Linked DNA regions of Pleomorphomonas sp. PLEO. The protein of the gene in region 2 interacts with the protein of the main gene of each other region in a pairwise test. Links are inferred from orthologs where the notes say so. Each region holds a gene or a part of one and is shown on either strand. Other genes may lie near its edges.

Region 1 (3,307 bases), 2.9 Mb from region 2 along the record:
CCGGTCGGCGATGGCTTCTGGCTCGGTGAAGAGCTCGGCCCCTACCTCATCCACGTCACCGCCGATGGCAAGCTGACCGACGTAGTGCCGACGCTTGTCGACGGCAAGCCGGTTCTGTCGCCTGACAACCCGACCCTGAGCCTGCCGGCCGATCCCACCAAGCCACTGCCAGCGTTCAACCTGCGTCGCTCCAATGGCTTCGAGGGGCTGGCCCAATCGAAAGACGGCAGCAAGCTCTATGGGCTTCTGGAAGGTCCGCTCTATCTCGGCGACGGCAAGTTCGAGCAGGTGGACGGCGCGACTGCCACTCGCATTGTCGAGTTCGATGTTGCCAAGAAGGCTTGGACCGGCCGCTCCTGGCTCTATCCCTTCTCAGGTGCCGGCACCAACATCGGCGATTTCAACATGATCGACGATGGCACGGCATTGGTCATCGAGCGTGATGGCGGTGCCGGCCTTCCCGACAAGGTCTGCGCCGATCCGGCCAAGCCCGAGCCGACCTGTTTCGACAAGCCGGCCAAGCACAAGCGCGTCTACAAGATAGCCTTCGGCGATGACAACGTCGGCAAGGCCGTGCGCAAGGTCGGCTACATCGATCTCCTGAATATCGCCGATCCCGACAACAGGGCCAAGCAGGGCACCGTAAACGGCGTCTACACTATGCCCTTCGTCACTATCGAGAACGTCGATGTGGTTGACGCCACGCACATCGTGGTCGGCAATGACAACAACCTGCCGTACTCGGCCGGCCGCGCCGTCGATAAGGCCGACGACGACGAGTTCGTGTTGCTCGAAGTGGGCGACTTCCTGGCCGCGAAATAAGCCGGGTGAGGCTTGAATAGAAAAGGCCCCGGAGCTTTGCGCAGCCGGGGCCTTGGTTTTCATGGGAAGACCGTTATTCGAAGCGCTCGGGCAGATAATCGTCCTTGGCGAGGTCCGAGAAGCGGGTGACCGAAGCGTCGAAGGCGAGCTGCACGGTACCGGTAGGGCCATGGCGCTGCTTGCCGATAATCACCTCAGCCTTGCCGGTGACGCGGTCCATCTCGGTCTGCCACTTGAAGAAGTCCTCGGTGCCTTCCTTGGGCATGCGCGACTGCATGTAATATTCGTCGCGGTAGATGAACATCACAACGTCGGCGTCCTGCTCGATCGAGCCGGATTCGCGCAGGTCGGAGAGCTGCGGCCGCTTGTCGTCACGGCTTTCGACCTGACGAGACAGCTGGGAGAGGGCGATGATCGGGACGGCCAATTCCTTGGCCAGCGCCTTGAGACCGGTGGTGATCTCGGTGATTTCCTGCACGCGGCCGCCCTGCGCGGACTTTGACGAACCCGACAACAGTTGAAGATAGTCGACGATGACCACGTCGAGCCCGCGCTGGCGCTTCAGACGGCGAGCGCGGGCAGCGAGCTGGGCGATGGAAATGCCACCGGTGTGGTCGATGTAGAGTGGCAGCGTCTGCATACGCTGGGCGACGGCGGCGAGCTTGGCAAACTGGTTTTCATCAATGTTGCCACGGCGGATATCGGAGGACGACACCTCCGACTGCTCGGCGAGAATACGCGTTGCCAGCTGCTCGGATGACATTTCCAGACTGAAGAAGCCGACGATGCCGCCATTCACTGTTTTCAGTGAGCCATCCGGCTGCTCAGCCGCTTCGTAAGCGTTGGCAACGTTGAAGGCGATGTTGGTGACCAGCGATGTCTTGCCCATGGCCGGACGAGCGGCGAGGATGATCAAGTCGGACCGCTGCAGACCGCCCATGGTCCGATCTAGGTCATTGAGGCCGGTGGCTATGCCGGACAGGTGACCGTCGCGCTGGTACGCGGCGGCGGCCATGTCAATCGCTTCGCGCAGCGCGTCCGAGAAAGTGTGAAAACCACCCTCGTAGCGTCCGCTCTCGGCGATGCCGAACAGCCGCCGCTCGGCATCCTCGATCTGGGCACGCGGCGGCATGTCGATCGGTGCGTCAAAGGCAATGTTGACCATGTCCTCGCCGATGCGAATCAGGTCGCGGCGGACGGCAAGATCGTGGATGACGCGGCCATAGTCTTCAGCGTTGATGATGGTGGTCGCTTCTGAAGCGAGGCGCAGCAGATACTGCGTCACCGGCATCTCGGCGATCTGATAGTCGGCCGGGTAGAAGGTCTTCAGCGTGATCGGCGAAGCGACCTTGCCGCCGCGGATGAGCTGGCCGATCTTCTCGTAGATCGCCTTGTGCTGCTCGATGTAGAAGTGCGGCGGCTCGAGGAAGTCGGAGACGCGGAAGAACGTCTCGTTGTTCATCAGCATGGCGCCGAGCAGCTGCCGTTCCGCCTCAACATTATGCGGTGCGCTACGGGTAAGCGCGGTAGCCTGATCTTCGACGCGGCGGATGGTGGACATGGGACGGACGGGTTCCTGCTGATGGATGAAGAAGGGACAGTATCAAGCCCCGTCCTGTCAGGATGCGGCAGTTGTGGCGGACTCCCACTATTCACAAGGAGTCGAATTTCCCGACGATGGTTATTGACTCTCGCCCCAGACCAATAGCCTTGCAAGAGAATCGGCAGCCCATTGTTTTGACAAGAAAAACCCCGGGATTTGGGTCCCGGGGCCAATCTGTAGCGGCAGACTCAGAACCGAAGGCGGCTCAGAGCTCCTCGCGGTCCATGCCCTCGTCCTCAAGCACCGAGCTGACTTCGCGAACGAAGGTATCCTCGCGGGCGTTGGCGGTGACGTCCTCGCCCTTGGCCTGGCGCAGGGCCTCTTCCTCAGAGCGGGCAATATTGAGGGTGATGGTGGCGCGTACGTCGGCGTGCAGGATGATCTCGACGGTGTGGACGCCGAGGTTCTTGATCGGCGCGTTGATGTCCACCTGGGCGCGGGTGACGGTTTCACCAGCAGCGGCCAGGATGTCGACGATGTCGCGGGCGGCGACGGAGCCGTAGAGCTGGCCGGTCTCGGCCGCCTGACGGACCACGATGAAGGAGCGCTGGTCGAGGCCGACCTTGATCTCCTCGGCCGACGACTTACGCTCGGCGTTACGGACCTCGAGGGCGGCGCGCTCGCGGTCGAAGCGGGCCTGGTTCTCCTTGGTAGCGCGCAGCGCCTTGCCCTGCGGCAGCAGGAAGTTACGGGCGAATCCGTCGCGGACCCTGATGGTCTCGCCGAGGGTGCCGTGCTTGCCGATGCGCTCGAGAAGGATGACCTTCATTTTCTGTACTCCAATATGGTTGTTTTGGCGTTGCTGCCGTTTGGGAGATCGGGGGCTGTCAGGCACCCGGTCGTTTGTTGAGTCGCTTGGCCCTAAGGCCCAATGGACCGTCG
Region 2 (3,146 bases):
ATGGCAAATTGCGTCCGGTCGATCAGCCGCTTGAGATCGCCAGCTTCCAGCGAGAAGGCGTGGCTGAGTTCGCCGACGGTGATGTCGGGAAAGTCGCTCTCCGGCAGCATCTGCAGGGAAAAGCGCGAACGGCCGGAAGAGATGGTAAGAGTGGCGCCATCAGCCGATCCCTCAAGCGAGACCTGCGACCCCTCGGGCAGCTTGCGCACGATGTCATAGAACATGTGCGCCGGCACCGTGGTCGCACCGGGGCGCTCGACAACGGCCGGGACCGTTTCCTGCGCCTCGAGATCGAGGTCGGTTGCCTTCAGCTTGAGCTGACCGTCGTCGGTCCGAAGCAGCACGTTGGAGAGAATCGGAATGGTGTTCCGACGCTCGACAACGCGGTGGACGTGGGTGAGGGAGGCAAGGAGGTGCGACCGCTCCAGCGTAACGCGCATGGAAAAACCCGTCTGTCGTGGCTGCCACGCCCTGGTCGGCCGCACTGAGCGCGACCGGCGCGGCCACCGGAAAATCTGGCGTTGAGCAGCCGCCAATCAGGCAGAATCTGCCTCATCGAAAACCGGATGCTCCCGTAAACAATCCGAAGCGCTCACCTGTCGACCCGATGTTGCAATCAGGCCTAGCGTTCGCTCTGGACCGATTTCCCCGTCGTCGCCTGAAGGTGACCACGGGGAAGAGCACATTACGGCAACTGCCAATTTCCGCAAGCCGGCAGGCTAGCAGCCAACGTGGTTTTCGTCGGCGTTTTTCGTTTCCGGTTTTGAATCAGGCCTCGAGCATGCGCTTCAAGACTTCGATCTCCTGCGTCAGCGCTTCGTCGGAACTGACCAGCTCTTCGACCTTGCGCACCGCGTGCAGGACGGTGGTGTGATCGCGGCCACCGAAGCGCCGGCCGATCTCAGGAAGCGAGCGCAGCGTCAACGATTTCGCCAGATACATGGCGATTTGGCGCGGCCAAACGATCGACCGGGTCCGGCGCGACGACAGGAGGTCCTGCTTGGAGACGTTGTAGTGCTTGGAAACGACGCGCTGAATATCCTCGATCTTGATGCGGCGCGTGTCGGTGACGCGGATGAGGTCCTTCAGCGTCGTCTCGGCCATGGCGAGCGACAGCGTCAGGCCGGTCAGCTGGTTGTGTCCGGCAAGGCGCGTCACCGCCCCCTCAAGGTCGCGCCCCGACGTGGTGACGTTGCGAACGATGAAATCGATGACGTCGTCGGGAACGGAGAAGCCCGGCATATGCTGGGCGGTGATGGCGATACGACGCTCGACAATCGACCGACGCAACGCAGCGTCGGGAGCGCCGATCTCGATCAGAAGGCCACCGGAGAGGCGTGAACGGACGCGTTCATCCATGGTTTCGAGTTCGACAGGAGGTCGGTCGGCAGCAACGATGACCTGGCGTGCGCCATCGATCAGGGTATTCACCGTGTGGCAGAATTCCTGCTGGATCTGCTTGCCGTGCAGAAACTGCATGTCGTCGATCACCAGGAGATCGATGGTTCGCAGCGCTTCCTTGAAGGCGAGTGCCGACTGGGTCTGCAGCGACTGCACGAAGCGATACATGAAATGCTCGGCCGTCAGATAGAGCACGCGCATTTCCGGATGCTCGGCCTTGAGGTGATGGGTGAGCGCTTGCAGAAGATGCGTCTTGCCCTGGCCGACCGAGGAGTGGATGTAGAGCGGATTGAACTTGACCCCGGAGGCCGGACCGTCGGCAACCTGGCGAGCGGCTGCCAGCGCCAAACGGTTCGAGGCGCCTTCGACAAAATTGTCAAAGATGTAGCGCGGGTCGAGCGGCGACGAAATATCATCGAACAGCCGAGCGGAAGCGGAATCGGCGGCAGGACGGATCGGAGCGGCGACGCGCAACGCTGGTGCGCCCGCCGGGCGAGAAGCTTCCGGTGCGGCAAAACGGGCAGGCGACTCAATCTTGGCCCGCATGGCCGAACGGACAGACACCTCAACCTTGCGGTAAGCGGGCCCCTCGGCCTGCCAGAGCCCGGCGAGCTTGTCGCGATAGTGGGTGGAAATCCAGGTTTTCAGGAAGCGACTCGGCACCGAGAGCCAAACGGTGCCCCCCTCGATTTGCTCGACATTCATGCCGGCAAACCAGCAGGAGAATACCTCTTCGCCGAGATCGGCTTTGAGGCGGCCACGAACGCGCGCCCACGCATCGGCATGATCAACTGCCGCTCCGGCGACGCCGCAGGCTTCCGCTTCCAACATATCTCGGCCTCCATCCAAAAAAGTCTACTCACCAGTCTTCCATTCGCAGAGCGCTTCCGCCGGGAGCACTCTCCACCGGTCATCCGAACGCCGTGTCCGGGCTAACCATCTCGTACTTGCCAACCATGGGGCGACGACTTCTCGAAGCCCCGTGATGCCAGTAGCCCCCGGGTTGCGGGGACAAAGCGCCTGACCTCAGGGGAGGCGCCCATTAAATAATGCCGGCCGAAAAGCCGACATCAATACTCATGACGGACCGGAGCCCGTCATTGGCCGGAGGGTCAACCTCCGGAACTCAGATTGTGGTCAGTGTGACAGGTCTCCCGATCTGCGCGCACCTTGCCGGCCACATGGCCGGTCTGCCCAACGCATCGGTTCAACTCTGGATCCAGGGCAAACCGCTCGCCTTCCAGCCATCGACACAACCCCTGTGCCGATCCGGACCGAGCGCTCCCTCGAAACCGCCTGCCACATTAAAAGCCCGCGTAAATCCGCCGGCCGTTGCCAGGGTCGCCGCAGATCGACTGCGCGCTCCCGACCGGCAAATGAAATAAAGCGGGGCGTCCGCACCAACGCCAAGATCGGCAAGGGCCTCTCCCAGCTCGTCGGCGAAGGCCGGGTTGACGGCCATATCTGGAAAGCGCTGCCACTCGACGAGCAGCACTCGCTTGCCAATGCTCCCAAGGTCAGGAAGACCGACAAAGTTCCATTCAGCCACCGTCCGAACATCGATCAGCACGGCCGAGGGATCAGCGGCAAGCGCCTCCCAAGTCTCGCGCACGCCGACGTCGCCAGCATAGCCCGGATCTTCGTTGAATGATCCCGCACCCAAGATTGCCCCACCACCCCAAAATTCATCAAACAGAAAAGACAAAACAAAACCATGCGCAAAAAGCGCATATATTCTCGATTTG

The links.
Region 1: the proteins of dnaA (region 2) and AB6N07_RS16055 interact in binary tests that used the Escherichia coli proteins (3 or more experiments, as listed by UniProt). The link is inferred for Pleomorphomonas sp. PLEO from one-to-one orthologs.

Annotation. Positions count from the first base shown.
Region 1 is NZ_CP166625.1:3,459,117-3,462,423, forward strand. Bases 140-3,128 are described here. They hold AB6N07_RS16055 (replicative DNA helicase), read right to left. Parts: upstream 2,384-3,128; coding sequence 896-2,383; downstream 140-895. Other genes in these bases: AB6N07_RS16050 (esterase-like activity of phytase family protein), read left to right, coding at 140-822; rplI (50S ribosomal protein L9), read right to left, coding at 2,631-3,128. Also shown: more of AB6N07_RS16050, read left to right, coding at 1-139; more of rplI, read right to left, coding at 3,129-3,194; AB6N07_RS16065 (hypothetical protein), read right to left, coding at 3,253-3,307. UniProt on the Escherichia coli protein: The main replicative DNA helicase, it participates in initiation and elongation during chromosome replication. Travels ahead of the DNA replisome, separating dsDNA into templates for DNA synthesis.
Region 2 is NZ_CP166625.1:531,874-535,019, forward strand. The notes cover bases 1-2,828. They hold dnaA (chromosomal replication initiator protein DnaA), read right to left. Parts: upstream 2,233-2,828; coding sequence 769-2,232; downstream 1-768. Other genes in these bases: dnaN (DNA polymerase III subunit beta), read right to left, coding at 1-440; AB6N07_RS02245 (rhodanese-like domain-containing protein), read right to left, coding at 2,609-2,828. In the rest of the region: more of AB6N07_RS02245, read right to left, coding at 2,829-3,064. UniProt on the Escherichia coli protein: Plays an essential in the initiation and regulation of chromosomal replication. Binds in an ATP-dependent fashion to the origin of replication (oriC) to initiate formation of the DNA replication initiation complex once per cell cycle.